3 regions of the Mesorhizobium sp. B2-1-8 genome follow, and region 2 is predicted to be linked to each of the others. Evidence: predicted binding sites of a transcription regulator. Region 2 holds the regulator's gene; each other region holds the start of a gene.
The links. The regulator PhoB, encoded in region 2, activates phosphate uptake and scavenging genes when phosphate is short. The targets are predictions, from matches to a motif close to TGTCATNNANCTGTCAT.
Positions count from the first base shown of each region.

Region 1: the regulator PhoB is predicted to act here: its motif matches at 2,103-2,119, upstream of FJ970_RS03080 (DUF1045 domain-containing protein).
Region 3: the regulator PhoB is predicted to act here: its motif matches at 5,080-5,096, upstream of ppk2 (polyphosphate kinase 2).

Region 1 covers NZ_CP083952.1:644,865-650,701, forward strand. Annotated here, with positions in the region: gene phnN (phosphonate metabolism protein/1,5-bisphosphokinase (PRPP-forming) PhnN) at 1-184, opposite strand, end outside; gene FJ970_RS03075 (alpha-D-ribose 1-methylphosphonate 5-triphosphate diphosphatase) at 181-1,320, opposite strand; gene FJ970_RS03080 (DUF1045 domain-containing protein) at 1,357-2,064, opposite strand; gene iolB (5-deoxy-glucuronate isomerase) at 2,216-3,028, opposite strand; gene FJ970_RS03090 (DUF3329 domain-containing protein) at 3,390-3,623, opposite strand; gene iolE (myo-inosose-2 dehydratase) at 3,687-4,604, opposite strand; gene iolD (3D-(3,5/4)-trihydroxycyclohexane-1,2-dione acylhydrolase (decyclizing)) at 4,758-5,837, opposite strand, start outside.
Region 2 covers NZ_CP083952.1:1,446,582-1,452,418, reverse strand. Annotated here, with positions in the region: gene xylF (D-xylose ABC transporter substrate-binding protein) at 1-58, opposite strand, end outside; gene FJ970_RS07110 (ROK family protein) at 327-1,571, shown strand; gene FJ970_RS07105 (LysR substrate-binding domain-containing protein) at 1,811-2,692, opposite strand; gene FJ970_RS07100 (sterol desaturase family protein) at 2,805-3,776, shown strand; partial or broken gene FJ970_RS07095 (sugar kinase) at 3,847-4,035, shown strand; gene phoB (phosphate regulon transcriptional regulator PhoB) at 4,157-4,846, opposite strand; gene phoU (phosphate signaling complex protein PhoU) at 4,866-5,573, opposite strand; gene pstB (phosphate ABC transporter ATP-binding protein PstB) at 5,599-5,837, opposite strand, start outside.
Region 3 covers NZ_CP083952.1:4,535,093-4,540,929, forward strand. Annotated here, with positions in the region: gene FJ970_RS22325 (enoyl-CoA hydratase/isomerase family protein) at 1-604, opposite strand, end outside; gene FJ970_RS22330 (DUF2066 domain-containing protein) at 768-1,589, shown strand; gene hemB (porphobilinogen synthase) at 1,703-2,734, shown strand; gene FJ970_RS22340 (dihydrofolate reductase family protein) at 3,124-3,768, shown strand; gene ppk2 (polyphosphate kinase 2) at 4,053-4,973, opposite strand; gene FJ970_RS22350 (aldo/keto reductase) at 5,255-5,837, shown strand, end outside.

The DNA of each region.
Region 1 (5,837 bases), 800 kb from region 2:
TCGGCCTGGTGATGACGCGGCGCACGAACTCCAACTGCGTCTCGTCGGCGAAGAGCGCCTTGGCGTAGCCGATCACCGTGTCCTTGCCGGCACCGCTTGGGCCCACGACAGCGACAAAGACGCCGTGACGGATCGGAAAGGTTTCGGCGGACAGTTCGCGCTCGATCAAGGCCGACACCATCATGCCACCCGGCGTCCCTGCCGCCAGACGGTGCGCACGACCGGAACATGATCGTCGACTCGCACGCGCACCAGATCGGCGCGGCGCCCCTGCTCGATGACGCCGCGATCATCAAGGCCGACCGCCTGCGCCGGGTTCTTCGAAACCATGGCGACGGCCTGCGGCAGCGAAATGCCTTCGACCATGTCGCCGAGGAAGAAGGCCGACTGGATCAGGCTGAAGGGGATGTAATCGGACGACAGGATGTCGAGCAGGCCGTCACTGGCCAAGGTACGGGCCGAAACATTGCCCGAATGCGAGGCGCCGCGCATGACATTGGGCGCCCCCATCAGCACGCCGAGCCCGGCGGCCTTCGAGGCCCGCGCCGCTTCCTCGGTGGTCGGGAACTCGGCAACCCGCACGCCCTGCTCGATGGCCTCGTCGACATGGGCCGACGTGGCGTCGTCGTGGCTGGCGAGCACGATGCCGCGCTCCTGGCAGGCGGCGGCGATGAAGACGCGGTTCGGCCCCGAATTCTGCGCCGATTCGGTCATCCGCTTCTCGCAGAATTTCTGGAAGTCGCGATCCGAGAGTTTCAGCTTGCGCTGATAGTAGTAGGCATAGGTCTCAAGGTTGACGAACTGGCGCTGGCCCGGCGCATGGTCCATCAGCGATGCCAGCCTGACCCGCTCGTCGCCGTCGAAATTGGCGAATGCCTTGAGGCAGTCCGGCGCCGAGACCTCACAGCGAAGATGCAGGAAGTGATCGGCCCGCAGACGATCCTGCGCGACGCTGTCCTCGATCGCGTCGGCCAGCTTGCGGATATCGTCCAATGTCAGGTCGGCGTCCTCGTCCATGCCGACGCGCAAGGCATCGAGCACGGTGGTGATGCCGGCGGTCGCCACCTGCGCGTCATGCGCAAGCACCGCGGCGATCGGGTTCCAGCGCACTTTCGGCCGCGGCGCATAATGGCCCTCGAGATGATCGGTGTGGAGTTCGACCAGCCCTGGAATGATGAAGTCGCCGCCCATGTCCTCGCCGATGCGGCCAGTGCCAGCATCGATGCCGGCGACAAAGCCGTCGCGCAGCACCAGCGACCCTTCGACGATCTCGTCGGCAAGTACGATGCGGGCGTTGGAAAGGACAGTTTCGGTGGTCATTTTAGGCTAGTCCTTGGCTCTTGCGGTCGGGTTGGTTCAGGCGATCTTCCGGGCCGGGCGGCGTCCGAGCGCGTGCTGGGAAAGCACCATGAATGGCGCACCGGGTTCGGGTTCGACAAACAATGTCAGCGCATCCACCAGCACGGGCTGGCGCAACACATCGGCGAAAAGGCTGTCGATCGCGGTGCGCAGGCGAGGGCTTTCCTGTGGTCCGGCCCGGCCGGACAGGGTCATGTGGAAGCGGAAGGTTTCGAAGACATAGGGGTAACCCCATTGACAGAGATTGCGAAACTCGGCCGGCTTCAGCGAATCCGGGCTGCGCCGGTCGATCTCGGCATCGCTCAACGGCGCGCGAAACCGGTCGAAATCGCGCACGACGTCGTCGGCGAAGCGGTTGAGCGGAGGCAGCGGACCGTCCGGCACCAGCGCGAAGAAGCTGTCGATCTGGCTGACGACCAGGCGCGGGATCGTCACGACAGGCGTCACCTCGGCAAAATGATCGAGCGCCGCTCGCAGCGAAGCCTCGGTCTCGTCGGCAGCCAGGCGGAAAGGCGCTTTCAGCGTGGCGTGAAAGCCATAGCGGCGCGCCGAAGCGGTGTGGAAGGCCACTTCCGCCGCCGCCAGGTCGGCAACGGCCTCAACCGGCCTGGTCGCGGCACCAAACGGGTCGCGGCCCAGCCAGTTGGCGGCAATTCGCGCCAGCGGCTCGTCCTGCCTGGGAGTGAAATAGATGGCATAACGCATCGGAAGTCCTCGTCAGAAGGTTGCCATAGGTGATTTCCATGACGGATTGACGAAGCTTTGAAGGGTTTTCGAAGGCAAATCGACCCTCAGGGTTGTTAGCCGACGATTTTTCCAAGCTGGACCAACAGGTTCAGCCGGAAACGCAGAACGGTCAGGCCTTCATCAACCATTCGTGCTCGGGCGCGTTGTGGAATTTCCACGTCCGCTTCGGCCCGGCCATCACATTGAGATAATAGAGGTCATAGCCGTGGCAAGCGGCGCAGGGGTGATATCCCCTGGGCACCAGCACCACGTCGCCGTCCTCGATCGCCATGGCTTCATCGAGCGCGCGCTGGCCGTCCTTGTCGGCATCGGTGTAGACGCGCTGGAAGGCAAAGCCCTGCGGCGGGTTGAGGCGGTGGTAGTAGGTTTCCTCGAGATAGGATTCGGCGGGCAGGTTGTCCTGGTCGTGCTTGTGCGGCGGATAGCTCGACGTGTGGCCACCGGGCGTGATGACCTCGACCACCAGCAATGAGTCGGCCGGCTGGCCCTCCGGCAGGATGTTGGTGACGTAGCGTGTGTTGGTGCCCTTGCCGCGCACCTCCTGGCCGAGATCGTCCGGTCCGATCACCCGGACCGGCAGGCCGCCGCCAAGACCGGGCGCCGAGCACACGCCAAGCTCCAGCTCGGTATCGGCTGTCACCGACCAGTCAGATCCCTGCGGCACGTAGACGGACCACGGCTTGCCCTCGAAGGGCGACATGCGCTCGCCGAGCAGGCCGAGATCCTTGCCGCCGGCTTTGGCGGTACCCTTGCCGGTCACGAACACCAGGCAGACCTCGCGGTCGTCCGTCTTTCCAGAGGCGCTTTCGCCCGGCTTCAGCCGATGCAGGTCGAAACCGACATAGGTCCAGCCGGCGCTTTTCGGCGTCACATGAGCGACGCGGCCATGGCCCTTGTCGGCTTTGACGAGCAGTTTGGACATTTTGTCTCTCCTATTGCAGTGGCTTGACGGGTTGCAGCTTGTCCAAGCCGACGATTTCACCGGTTGTTCAAAAGGATCATCGCAGACGCCTCAGATTGGCCGAGGCCCTCTCAACTTCGTCATCCTAGGGCGAAGCAGGAGCGAAGCTCCGTCGCGGAGACCCTAGGATCCATTCCGTGACCTCGGTCGAAGGATGCAGCGGAGCGGAATTCTGCACCGTCGCAACGCTTCAATCCAACGGCATGGATCCTAGGGTCTGCGCCGCGTCGCTGCGCTCCTTGCTCCGCCCTAGGATGACGAGGCAAGGAGCATTTCGGCCAATCACCAACGTATGGATCCGTTGCGCACGTATCTTCTTCCATTATTCCTTGGGTTCGACGGCGCCCTTGGGTTCCTCAGGCGTCGCCTTCGCCTCCTCCACCGGCTTGTAGAGATAGAAAAACTGCCAGGCGCCGTAGCCGGCGAAACCGAGGGCAATGACGCCCCAGAACGGCGTGCCGGTGGCGAATTCGATCACCGACCAGATCAGGCAGACCGCGACGACGGCGATGCGCCGCCAAAGCGGGCGGAAGAACGGGTGTTCATAATCTTTCATCGCGCCATCCGAAATTCAGCAATCTGTCCTCAGATAGACCGGGCGTCACGGCGAATCCAGCCTTCAGGCATTCGGAAAACCTTGTGTCTCGACCGTGTAGCCGGCTAATGTCATCACCCGCATCAGCTCCTTGTAGCCGACCTGCGCCATCTTGAGCGGCGGGTTCTTCCTGGGATCCTGCTCGGCCTCGACCACGAACCAGCCCTCGTAGCCGTGATCGGCGAAGCGCTGCACGATGGCGCCGAAGTCGAGCGAACCGTCGCCCGGCACGGTGAAGGCGCCGAGGGCCACCGCGTCGAGGAAGGACTGCTTCGTACGGTCGAGTTTGTCGATCACATCCATGCGCACGTCCTTCACATGGACATGGCTGATGCGCTTGTGATGGTTGTCGATGGCGCGCAGCACATCGCCGCCGGCAAACGCCAGATGGCCCGCATCGAGCAGCAGAGGGATGCCTTCGCCGGAATGGCGCATGAAGGCATCGAGCTCCGGCTCGGTCTCGACCACGGCCGCCATATGATGGTGATAGGACAGCGGCATGCCTTGTTCCGCACACCATTCGCCGAATTCGGTCAGGCGCCTTCCATAGGCTTTCATCTCGTCACCGGTGAGCTTCGGCTTGGTCGCGAGCGGCTTGGAGCGGTCGCCCTGGATCGAGCGGCCGACCTCGCCATAGACGATGCAGGGCGCATCGACCGCCTTGAACAGGTCGATCATCGGCTGGATGCGGTCCCTGTTGGCAGCCATCTCCTCGTCGACCAGAGTGCCCGAAAACCAGCCGCCGCATAGCGTCACGTCGGCGGCTTTCAGGATCGGCAGCATCACCTTGGGGTCGTTGGGGAAGCGGCGGCCCATTTCCATGCCGGTGAAACCGGCCGAACGCGACTGGCGCAGACATTCCTCCAGCGACACGTCATCGCTGAGTTCGGCAAGATCGTCGTTCCACCATGCAATGGGGGACATGCCCAGTTTGGCTTTCAAGTCGTCACTCCGGTGCTAAAAACAGTTCATTTCTTGTTCGTTTGGAGCCGCCCCTCATCCGCCTGCCCGTCCTCCGCAGCAGCTGCGGAGGGTGGACCGGCACCCTTCTCCCCGTATAGGGACGGGGAGAAGGAAGAAGCTCCGGCGCCGGCGTCAATCGCCGATGGTCTGCATCTGCCGCTTCTCGTCGTAGGCCTTGCGCGCCGCGTTCACCTGGCTGCGCGCCGACACTTCCGGCACCGCTACGTCCCACCAGTGGCCGCCGGCATCGGTGGAAACCAGCGGATCGGTGTCGATGACCAGCACGGTGGTGCGGTCGTTCTTCTTGGCCTTCTGCAACCCGTTCTCCAGCTCGGCGATCGACGGCACTTTCTCTGATATCGCGCCCATGCTCGCCGCATGCGCGGCAAAGTCTACGTCGGGCAGGACCTCGTGACGCGAGTCCTTCAGAAGATTGTTGAAGTTGGCGCCGCCGGTCGCCATCTGCAGCCGGTTGATGCAGCCAAAACCCCTGTTGTCGAGCAGCACGATGGTCAGCTTCAGGCCGAGCATCACCGAGGTGGCGATCTCGGAGTTCAGCATCAGATAGGAACCATCGCCGATCATGACGACGACCTCCTCGTCGGGCTTGGCCATTTTGGTGCCGAGCCCGCCGGCGATCTCGTAGCCCATGGTCGAGAAGCCGTATTCGGCGTGATAGGAGCCGGGCGCGCCGGCCTGCCAGAGCTTGTGCAATTCGCCCGGAAGGCCGCCTGCCGCGTGCAGCAGCGTCACGCCGGAGCCCATGGCGCGCTGCACGGCGCCGATCACCTGCGCGTCGGAGGGGAAAGCGGCGTTGGTCGATGCCGTCACCTTGGCCGCATCGGCCTGCCAGGCCTTCTTGCCGGTGGCCGCATTGTCGGTCCAGACGTCAGGCGCCTTCCAGCCTTTCAGCGCGGCGGCGAGTTCCGCGAGCCCTTCGGCCGCGTCGGCGACCAGCGGCAGCGCCCGGTGCTTGCCGGCATCCAAGGGCTGCACGTTGAGCCCGATGATGGTCTTGCCGGAATTCTTGAACAGCGCCCACGAGCCGGTGGTGAAATCCTGCAGGCGCGTGCCGATGGCGAGCACGACATCGGCCTCTTCCGCCAGCCGGTTGGCGGCCGAGGTGCCGGTGACGCCGACCGCCGCCATGTTGAGCTTATGATCGTCCGGCAGCGAGGACTTGCCGCCTTGCGTCTCGCAGACCGGAATGCC
Region 2 (5,837 bases):
ACGCCAGTGTCAGCGACATGGCGACACCCGCCAGAATGGCGACTGTGAATCTCTTCATGTTATCCTCCCTGCGCCGCGTATGGCGCGACCAAACTGGCCCGAAGGCCGGCACAGAGGCCCTATTTTTTCGAGCCCCGAAAAAATACTGGTCCATCGTCGGAACGCTGTCAACATCGATTCTGATGCATTTTGAGGTGCCGGGAACCTTTTTTCGAGTCCCGCAATAAATAAATGACAGCACCAGCCGCTTCTGCCAGTATTCGACGCGTTGCCGGAGGTGTCGAGGGGCGTCAGGAACCACGGCGACGGGGAGGATGTGGGAAAGCATGTCGGTCGGAATCCGTCACGACGATCTGCGCCGGCGCAACCGCGCAATGGTGATTGCAGCCGTGCGCCAGGGTGGCCAGCCCTCGCGCACCGAGATCGCCGCGACCACGGCCCTCAGCCACTCGACCATATCGGCGATATCAGCCGACCTGATCGCAGAGGGTATCCTGACCGAAGGCAAGCCCAACGAGGCCGGCTCACTGAAACGCGGCCGGCCACAGGTCGGCCTTGGCCTCAACCCCGAGGCCGCGGCTGTGATGACCGTGGTGCTGTCGCTGAATTTCCTCTCTGTCGCCGTCATCGATTATGCCGGCCAGGTGGTCGCCGAGGAACAGCGCCGGCTGGACACGCTGACCATGTCGCGCGAGGCGCTGATCGGCGAATGCACGGCAATAGTACGACGTCGCCTCGAGGATCCCGATCTCGATGTCCGCAGTGTGGCCCGCATCGCGTTGGCGATCCAGGGCATCACCGACACCGAGGCGCGCGCCATGCTGTGGTCGCCGATCACGCCGCAGACGGACATAGCCTTCGCCGACATACTCGAAGCCGAATTCGGCATCCCCGCCACCGTGGAGAACGACTGCAACATGATGGCGGTGGCGCTGCGCTGGCGCGACCCCGAACGCTACCGCGACGACTTCATCGCCATCCTGCTCTCGCACGGCATCGGCATGGGCCTTGTGCTGAAGGGCGAGCTGTTCACCGGCACGCATTCGTCGGGTGGCGAGTTCGGCCACATGATCCATCGCCCGGGCGGCGCGCTCTGCCGCTGCGGGCGGCGCGGCTGCGTCGAGGCCTATGCCGGCAACTACGCTATCTGGCGTAACGCCAGGCAGCTTGGTGAGGACACCGAGCCGGTCGCCGATGTCAGCGACGCGCAAATGCGGACACTCGCCGCGACGGCAAGGGAGAAGGACGGACCGGAGCGCGAAGCCTATCGCAAGGCCGGCGAGGCGCTGGGCTATGGCCTCGGTAGTCTTTTCGCGCTGATCGATCCGGCACCGGTTGCGATGGTCGGCGTCAGCGCCGCCGCCTTCGACCTGATCGAGCCGGCCTTGCGCGAGGCCATCGCCCAGACTGCCGGCGGCCAGCATTCGGAATCGATTTCCTTCGACACCGAGCCGAACGAGCTGCCGCTCATCCGCGAAGGCTGCGCCATGCGCGCATTGACCTTCGTCGACCAGGAGATTTTCGCGCCTGGCGTGCAGGCAAGGGCGGGCGCGGGAAAGAACGTTGCCTGAGACCAAGATCGAACCCAATCACTCCGACGGGGCATGACATACTACCCGCCAGATTTCGAGCCTCCTGCTAGAGCATGATGTCGAAAAGTGTGAAGCGGTTTTCGGACGACATCATGCTCTATCTCTTCGATTTAGAGAAGGATTCAGATTTCAGGTTGATTCGACCTAAAATCATCCGGCTCTAAGCCCCCGTCGGGCGGCGGTGCGGTCCGCCGTGCGCCAGTACCCAAAACCGGCGTTCAGGCCGGGTAGAGCGCCGCAGCCCAGCGGCAGAAGGTCTGCACCGCGTCATTGCGTCCCGCCCCGTCGGCCTGCACCATGTAATGCGCGCCACTTATGGGCAAGCGGTGCGGCAAGGGCGCTACCAGTTGGCCGGAATCGAGAAACGGCCTGGCGAAACTCTCCAGAACGATCATGGCGCCGCCGCCCGTGGTCATCGCCCAGAGCGCGAGCAGCGATGAATCGTAGCGGGCACGCTGCGGCGGGGCCGGGAGGGCGAGGCCGAAATGATCCGACAGGCGCTGCCACTCGGTCTCAAACCCGATCACATGGTGCAGGCAGGCAAAGGGGAAGTCGCGGATGTCCCGGCGCCCCGCCAACCAGGCGGTGTCGGCAGGATGGCAGACGACGATCGCGGATTCATGGGCCAGCAGTTGAACCGCACCCTCGGGCCAGTCGCCGTGCCCCCAGCGGATGTCGACATCGCTGTTGCCGGCTTCAAAACGATCGGACCAGACGAAGGTGGAGAGTTGGATGTCGATCTCTGGATGGGCCTGCCGAAAATCGGCCAGCCGGGGCGCGAGGATCAACGCCGCCCAAGTGATCGAGGCGCGCACCCGCACCACCCGCCGCGATGGGCGCGCGAAGAGACCGTCCGTCGCCCGCTGCAACTCGGCGAAGGACTGGCGCACCGGCTGGGCATAGGCCTGGCCGATATCCGTCAGCGCAACGCCGCGCGGCAGCCGCTCGAACAGCCGCGCGCCGACATGCTTTTCCAGCAGGCGGATATGCTGGCTGACGGCCGCTGCGGTCAGGTTCAGCTCAGTGGCCGCGGCGGTGAAACTGCCATACCGCGCCGCCGCCTCGAAGGCGAGCAGCCAGGTCGGGTGCGGTGTTTTCATGAGATCTTACCGTCAATTAAAATGACCCCAATACCTGAAAAGATATTCTTTGTGTTGTCAATTTCTGAGCAATACCCTGCGCATGAACCACGGCCGGAAAAGAGCGACATCGATGTCAGACCGGAAGGAATGGAACCACGTCCCCGACAGCCTGCCCATTGAGATTGCGCCGATCTGGCGCTGGCCGCTGAACCTCGCAGCGATCTTTCGCTGGTATGTCGGAAGCTGGCTGCCTGTCTCAATCAATCTCGTCATCGTGGGGCTGGCCTTCGCGGCTTATGCCTTGGCCAGCCCCACGCTTGCCCAGGCGAAGGAGCCAGGGCTATGGATCGGGGTGATCTGGCTACGAAACTTCGGCCTGACGGTAATTGTAGCGCAGGGGCTGCATCTTGTTTTTCACCGCCACCAGTTGCAGGGCACCGACAAAAAGTTTGATCCGCGCCCTTACCCGCGCAAGGGGCGCGCCTTCAGTTTCGACAGCCAACTGGCCGACAACGTATTCTGGTCGCTGGCTTCGGGCGTAACGATCTGGTCGGCATACGAGGCGCTGGTCTGGTGGGCGATGGCCAATGGCTATGCGCCGACTCTAACATGGTCCGGCCACCCGGTCTGGTTCGTCGGCCTCTTCCTGTTGATCCCGATCTGGGAGAGTTTCTACTTCTACTGGATTCACCGGCTGCTCCATACGAAGCTCCTTTACCGCATCCACGCGCTGCATCACCGCAATATTGATGTGGGGCCGTGGTCGGGCCTTGCGATGCACCCGGTTGAACACATTTTCTATTTCGGAACCGCGCTGGTCCATTTCGTTGTTCCGTCCAGCCCGATGCATCTTATCTGCCACCTGATGTTCTATGGCCTTTACGCCATTACCACCCATACCGGGTTCGAAGGGCTCTGGCTGGCCGGGCGCAAGCGCGTCGACCTGGGCACCTTCCACCACCAGCTTCATCATCGCTACTTTGAGGTGAACTACGGCACGCTGGAAGTGCCATGGGACAAGTGGTTCGACACCTTCCACGATGGCACTGAATCGGCAAAGGCACGGATGAAGGCGCGTCTTGCCGCGCGGCGCCGGCTATAGGTCATGCCGGCGGAAGGGGCACGTGATATAAGTCCTCAGGCAGGTTTACGCCGCAGACCGCCCCAGCCCCCGATCTCTTTACGGCAAGGCCGGCGAGGCGCTGGGTTATGGGCTGGGCAGCCTGTTCGCGCTGATCGATCCCGCACCCGTCGCCATGGTCGGCGTCTGCGCGGCGGCCTTCGACCTGATCGAGCCGGCACTGCGCGAGGCGATCGCCCACACCGCCGGCGGCCAGCATTCGAAATCGATCTCCTTCGACATCGGGATTTGTTTTTCTTCCATGTGATCGGCGCGGCATGCATGATTGTTTTGCTCTGGAAGGTGCACAATCATACACGTGGGCGCTCCCCATTCCGATCTCACCGAGATGGGACAGACGTCTAGTCTTCCCTGATCGCGTAGCCCGCGCCGCGGATGGTGCGGATGACGTCGGGCATGCGGCCATTGTTGACCGCCTTGCGCAGCCGTCCGACATGCACGTCCACGGTGCGCTCGTCGATATAGATCGTCTCGCCCCAGACATTGTCGAGCAGCTGGCTGCGCGAGAACACCCGACCGGGATGGCGCATCATGAACTCTAGCAACCGGAACTCGGTCGGGCCAAGCCGGATCTCGCTCTTCTTGCGATAGACCCGGTGCGATTCGCGGTCGAGCACGATGTCGCCGACCTTGAGCACGCTGGACAGCACTTCCGGCTTGGCGCGGCGTAGCAGCGCCTTGACCCGGGCCATGAATTCCGGCGTCGAGAACGGCTTGACCAGATAGTCGTCGGCACCGGTCGAAAGGCCGCGCACGCGGTCGCTCTCCTCGCCGCGTGCCGTAAGCATGATGATCGGCAGCCTCTCGGTCTCGGGCCGCATTCGCAGGCGCCGACAGAGCTCGATGCCGGAAACCGCCGGCACCATCCAGTCGAGCACCAGGAGGTCGGGCACGTTCTCCTGGAGGCGGATCTCGGCTTCGTCGCCGCGCGTCACCACCTCGACCTGGTACCCTTCCGATTCCAGATTGTAGCGCAGGAGCACACCGAGCGGCTCCTCGTCCTCCACCACCATGATGCGTGGCGCGATCATCGATTGATCATCCCTGCCGTCAAGCCGCCGGCACCGACATCGCCGTCTCGTCCTGCTTCGGACGATTGGCGGGCAGTTGCGTGCCAGTCAGCACATAGTACGCATTCTCGGCGATGTTGGTCACATGGTCGCCGATGCGTTCGAGGTTCTTGGCGCAGAACAAAAGATGCGTGCAAGCCGTGATGTTGCGCGGATCCTCCATCATGTAGGTCAGGAGTTCGCGGAACACCGAGGTGTATTTGACGTCGATGCGTTCGTCGTCGTTCCTGAGCTTGGCGAGTGCGGCGGCATCGCCGGCCGCATATTCCTCGACCACGCCCTGCACCTGGATCAGCACCAGCTGCGCCATGGAGTCGATCGAGTGCGACAGGTCGCGCGGCGTGGCGGTGAGGCCGACGGAGCCGACGCGCTTGGCGATGTTCTTGGCAAGGTCGCCGATGCGCTCGAGATCGCCCGCCATGCGGATCGAGCCGACGACATGGCGCAGATCGTCGGCCATCGGCTGGCGCTTGGCGATCAGGGTGATGGCGCGGTCGTCGAGTTCGCGCTGGCGCGCGTCCATGATGGCGTCGTCGGAGACGACGCGCTGTGCCAGCGCGCTGTCCGAATTCAGCAGCGCCTTGGTGGCGCCACCGACCATCGTGCCGGCGAGATCGCCCATGTCGCTGATCAGCCTGCTGATCTGTCCGAGATCCTCGTCGAAGGCTGCGACTGTGTGTTCGGCCATGATCCTGGTCCTCGTATGCGTGAGATCAGCCGAAACGGCCGGTGATGTAGTCCTGCGTGCGCTTCTCGCGAGGCGACGTGAAGATCTTCTCGGTCTTGTCGAATTCGACCAGTTCGCCCAGATACATGAAAGCCGTCTGCTTCGAGACGCGCGCGGCCTGCTGCATGTTGTGGGTGACGATGACGATCGTGTAGTCGGCCTGCAACTCGTCGATCAGTTCCTCGATCTTGGCGGTGGACAATGGGTCGAGCGCCGAGGCCGGCT
Region 3 (5,837 bases), 3.1 Mb from region 2:
CCGTCAGTACCAGCCGGTCGAGGACGCTTGCCTGGTCTTCGGCCTTGATGGTGTGGGTGGCCAGCCCCGACCACAGCGCATCGCCATGGCGGATGCGGTTTCCGGTCAGCGCCAGATACATGCCGAAGGAACCGCCAAGATCCGGCAGCAGATGACTGGCGCCGACATCAGGGAAAAAGCCGATGCCGACCTCCGGCATGGCGAACTGCGCATTCTCGGTCATCACCCGGTGCGAACCGTGGAAGGAAATGCCGACCCCGCCGCCCATGACGATGCCATCGATGAGCGCCACATAGGGTTTCTCGAAACGGGCGATATAGGCGTTGAGCCGATACTCGTCGGCGAAGAACTCGACCGGCGGCTTTCCGGCCCGGCCTGCTTCGTAGATGTGCAGGATATCGCCTCCGGCCGAAAACGCCCTGCCCTCCGCCTTGACGACAACGACATCCACACCGTCGTCGCGCTCCCAGGACCGCAGCGCCTTGTCCAGCGCCTTGACCATGCGATGGGTAACGGCATTGAGCGCCTGCGGCCGCGTCAGCGTGACGACGCCGGCCCTGCCCAACCTTTCGAAGCGAATTTCGTCGCCTCCACCAAAATCCATCGCCAGAGAATCCTTGTCCCCGCGCCTGCGGGACTGAAGTGCTAAAGGCGGCGCATGGGTGCGTCAATGGCAGCGGCCTGTCGGCCGCGGTCTTGGCGGCAAGCGGTGGCCGATGCTAGACGTTGGCGGCCATTACGACAGGCCACGAGCGGGATAGTGAGCCATGCCGCAGTTTTTGCGCCTTGCCCTTGTTCTGAGTTGCCTGTCGGCGTTGTGGGCAAGCAATGTCTCCGCCAGGGCGGCCGACCTTGGCGACCTTTACCAGTCGCAGACCATCGTCACCGGCCAGGGTGAAGAAAACCGCCAGCTCGGCTTCAGGATTTGCCTCGACAAAGTCCTGATCCGGGTTTCCGGCGATCAGCGGCTGCTTGCCAGACGCGAAATGGACGCGCTGCGCGACAAGGCCGGCAGCTTTGTCGACAGCTTTCGCTACCGCGACCGGCTGGAGGGCATTCCGATCCATGACGAGCAAGGCACGCATGACCGGCCGCATGATCTCACCTGCTTCTACAAACCTGATGTGATCGACAAGCTGCTGGCGTCGCTCGGCAGCAGGCCCTGGCTTGGCGAACGGCCGACGCTCACCGTCTTTCTCACGACTGAACAAGGCGCTCGGCATTTCGTTCTGACCGCCGAGGAAGGGCGTGGCGAGACAATGCGCGAATCTTTCGTCAATGCCACCGGTCCGATGCTGATGCATGTTGTCTTTCCGAAGGCCGCACAGCTGAGCGACCTGGGCGAAGAAGCGCTGCGGGCGGCCGACATGGCGAAACTGGATCGGCTGGCCAAACAAGCCGGAGGCGACCGAGCGCTCGCCGGCAGCATCGTATGGAGCGATGAGGAGCTAGGCTGGATCGCCGATTGGCGACTGGCCGATCACGGCAAGACCTATCGTTGGCAGGTGCGCGGTGTCAGCTTCGACGAGGCGTTTCGTGTGGCAATCGGAGGCGCGGCACAGATCCTTTCGGGCAATGGGCACCCCTGACCCAACAGGCGTGGAGGGACAGCGCTGTGGCAGCTTTCGACACTGGCACAAACGTGTCGCATTGGTCAGCACCAAGGGCTCGTGGTAAAAGCTGCCGATCCGGAGTTTTGGCCATGAACAAATTCACCCCAGCAAAACCCGCCGGCGCGCGCAGCGTCGACGACGTCACCGGCAGCCGCCGCCTGCGCCGCATGCGCAAGGCCGACTGGTCGCGCCGGCTCGTGCAGGAGAACAGGCTTTCGGTCGACGACCTGATCTGGCCGATCTTCGTCGTCGAGGGCAGGAATGTCCGCGAACCGATCGCCGCCATGCCCGGCGTCTTTCGCCTGTCGGTCGACCTTGCGGTCAAGGAGGCCGAACGCGCGGCCAAGCTCGGCATTCCGGCTCTTGCCACCTTCCCCAATGTCGATCTCGGCCTGCGCGACCAGACCGGTTCCCACATCCTCGACCCCGACAATGTCATCAACCGCGCCACCCGCGCGATAAAGGACGCGGTGCCCGAGATCGGCATCATCACCGACGCGGCGCTCGACCCATTCACCAGCCATGGCCATGACGGCATCCTGCGCGACGGCATCATCGTCAATGACGAGACCGTGGAACAGGTCGCGGCGGCGGCCGTCATTCAGGCTGCCGCCGGCGCCGACATCATCGCGCCGTCCGACATGATGGACGGCCGTATCGGTGCCATCCGGGACGCCCTCGACGCCAGCGGTTTTCAGGACGTGGCGATCATGTCCTACGCCACCAAATTCGCCTCGGCCTTCTACGGCCCCTATCGCGAAGCGGTCGGCACCGCCGGGCTGCTCAAGGGCGACAAGAAGACCTACTATATCGATCACGCCAATTCGGACGAGGCGGTGCGCGAGGCCGAACAAGACATCGCCGAGGGCGCCGACATGCTGATGGTCAAGCCCGGCCTGCCCTATCTCGACATCATCCGCCGGCTGAAGGACGAATTCCAGATGCCGACCTTCGCCTATCAGGTGTCTGGCGAATATTCGATGATCAAGGCGGCCGGCGCCAATGGCTGGATCGATGGCGAGAAGGCGATGCTGGAATCGCTGCTGGCTTTCAAGCGTGCCGGCTGCGACGGTATCCTGACCTATTTCGCTCCCGAAGTGGCTGTTATACTGAAAGGATAGATCCTGCCATTTCAGGCACCGGCAAGCGATTTTGCCGGTCCTCTTCTCACGGTCGAGGTCATCGACCCGTTCAGCAACCACATCCGCTTCATGGAACGCACCGGCGAATAAGCTGATATGGCGGATGCCGAGACAGCGCCAACACCATTGATCGCGGAATTTTCCGGGCATCACTTGGCGGTGAGGTCCAAGCACGCGCCTTACAGCATGTCGCTGCGAATAGGATTCGCCCGACCTGCTGTAAGCTTCTGATTTTATGCGTGTCGTTATCCCGGAACCGAGGACACTTCCGGGCGACATGCAATGGGTCCGGAAAATACCGCTTGCAATTAGCAATCAGTTTGCTACAAGAAACCAATTGCAAAATAAGAGTGGTTTAGGAGGTTCCCGTGCCCAAACTTCGCGTCAACGCTTTCAGCTTGTCCCTCGACGGCTACGGCGCCGGTCCCGAACAGAGCCTGGAAAATCCACTCGGTGTCGGCGGACCGGCCCTGCACAAATGGGCTTTCAGCACCCGCACTTTCCGCAAGATGTTTGGCGAGGAAGGTGGCGAGACGGGCGTCGACGAAGACTTTGCGGCGCGCAGCTTCGAGAACCTCGGCGCCTGGATCCTCGGCCGCAACATGTTCGGCCCAATCCGGGGCGAATGGCCTGATGACAAGTGGAAAGGCTGGTGGGGCGACAACCCGCCGTACCATGTGCCTGTTTTCGTACTGACCCACCACAAGCGGGCGCCCATAGCCATGGAAGGCGGCACGACCTTCCATTTCGTCACCGACGGCATCCATTCGGCGCTCGAGCAGGCGAAATCGGCGGCCGGCGGCAAGGACGTGCGGGTCGGCGGCGGCGTCTCCACCATCCGGCAATATCTGCAGGAGAAACTCATCGACGAGATGCACCTGGCGATCTCGCCGGTGCTGCTTGGCAGGGGCGAGAACCTTTTTGCCGGCCTCGACACGCCCAAGCTCGGTTATCAGTGCACCGAGCAGGCGGCAACGGCGCTGGCCACCCACGTGGTCATCAAGCGAGCCTAGGCGGAGCGCTTGGTACAGGCCCCTTTCTCCCCGTCACTATACGGGGAGAAATGTCCGGCAGGACAATGAGGGGCAGCGCCGCCGAACGAAGATTGCCTTGTCCGACAACACCGCCGATTACAAAAATAGCTCAGAATACGTTCGGTCCACGCAGCGATTTGGCCGGGTTTAACTTGTAGAAGCTGGCGCCGCCCCTCATCTGCCTGCCCGTCCTCCGCAGCAGCTGCGGAGGGTGGACCGGCACCTTCTCCCCGTATAGTGACGGGGAGAAGGGAATATCTGTCTCAATACTTCTCCGGCACGTAAAGCTCGCGCGGCAGGACCTGGCGTTCGTATTCGGGGTTGAAGACGCGCTCCGGCAGCGTGATCTCCTCGTGCGGCACGTCTTCGTACGGCAGCTGCTTCAGCAGATGATCGATACAGTTCAGGCGCGCGCGCTTCTTGTCGTTGCCCTCGACGATGAACCACGGCGCCTCGGGGATGTTGGTGCGGGCGAAGGTCTCCTCCTTGGCCTTGGTGTATTGTTCCCAGCGCACCCGCGACTGCAGGTCCATCGGCGACAGCTTCCACTGCTTCATCGGGTCGTGGATGCGCATCAGGAAGCGCATCTGCTGTTCCTCGTCGGTGATCGAGAACCAGTATTTGACCACGGTGATACCCGAGCGCACCAGCATGCGCTCGAACTCCGGCACGTCATGGAAGAACTCCTCGACTTGCTCGGGGTTGGCAAAGCCCATCACCCGTTCGACGCCGGAACGGTTGTACCAGGAGCGGTCGAGCAACACGATCTCGCCGCCTGCCGGCAAATGCGGGACATAGCGCTGGAAATACCATTGCGACTTCTCGCGTTCGGTCGGCGCCGGAAGCGCCACGACGCGGCAGATGCGCGGATTGAGCCGTTGGGTGATGCGCTTGATGACGCCGCCCTTGCCGGCGGAGTCACGGCCCTCGAAAATCACCACCAGTTTCTTCTTGTGATAGGCGACCCAGGATTGCAGCTTGATCAATTCGGACTGGAGGCTGATCAGGTCGCGAAAATACTGCATCCGATCGATCGAAGGCGGATGCGAGTTCTTGTAGATCTTGGCGATCTCCATCGACAGCGCCGGCTCCGACAATTCGAGCTCATAATCTTCGTCGAGCGTGTCGGCGAGCTCGGCTTCGAGCCAGTCCTTGGCAGGGGAATTCTGTTTCAGCTCGGTCATATCAACTGCTCCGCTTGCAAGCCCTGTCGGTTACCACTGGGCGCCCCAATTGCTGGCCAGCGGCCTGGAATGGAAACACCTGAGCCGACTTCAATATAGGCCGGCAGTGACGGTTTTATTGCAGCCCGGGCGCGATTGCGGCCGTTGCAAATTCCGCGATGTATGATCCATCGACGTCATCGCACGGCGACAAGCCGACCGAATTGTCCTACAAATCCCCGGTCGCGTTCCAGGCCTGCCCTTGGCGGCACGCCTCTTCAACAAAATCGTGAGGATCTGAGATGGAATACCGCCCCCTTGGCCGTTCGGGCCTGAAGGTTTCGACACTGACGCTTGGCACCATGACCTTCGGCGGCGCCGGGCCCTTCGCCGCGGTCGGCAACAGCGATCTCGCCGAAGCCAAGCGGATGATCGACATGTGCATCGACGCCGGCATCAACCTCATCGACACCGCGAATGTCTATTCGAACGGCCTGTCCGAAGAAATCATAGGCGAAGCGCTCGGCGGCAAACGCAAGAACGACGTGCTGATCGCGTCCAAGGCGCGGATGCGGATCGGCAAGGGCCCGAACGACGAGGGCCTGTCGCGCCATCATCTGATCCGCGAATGCGAGAAGAGCCTGAAGCGGTTGAAGACCGATGTCATCGACATCTATTTCGTCCACGAGTGGGACGGCCTCACCCCGCTCGAGGAAACCGTTGCGGCGCTCGACACTTTGGTCAGCCAGGGCAAGGTGCGCTACATCGGCTGCTCCAACTATTCCGGCTGGCAGGTGATGAAGGCGCTTTCCATCAGCGACAGCCTCCATCAGCAACGCTTCGTCACCCAGCAGATCCATTACACGCTGGAAGCGCGCGAGGCCG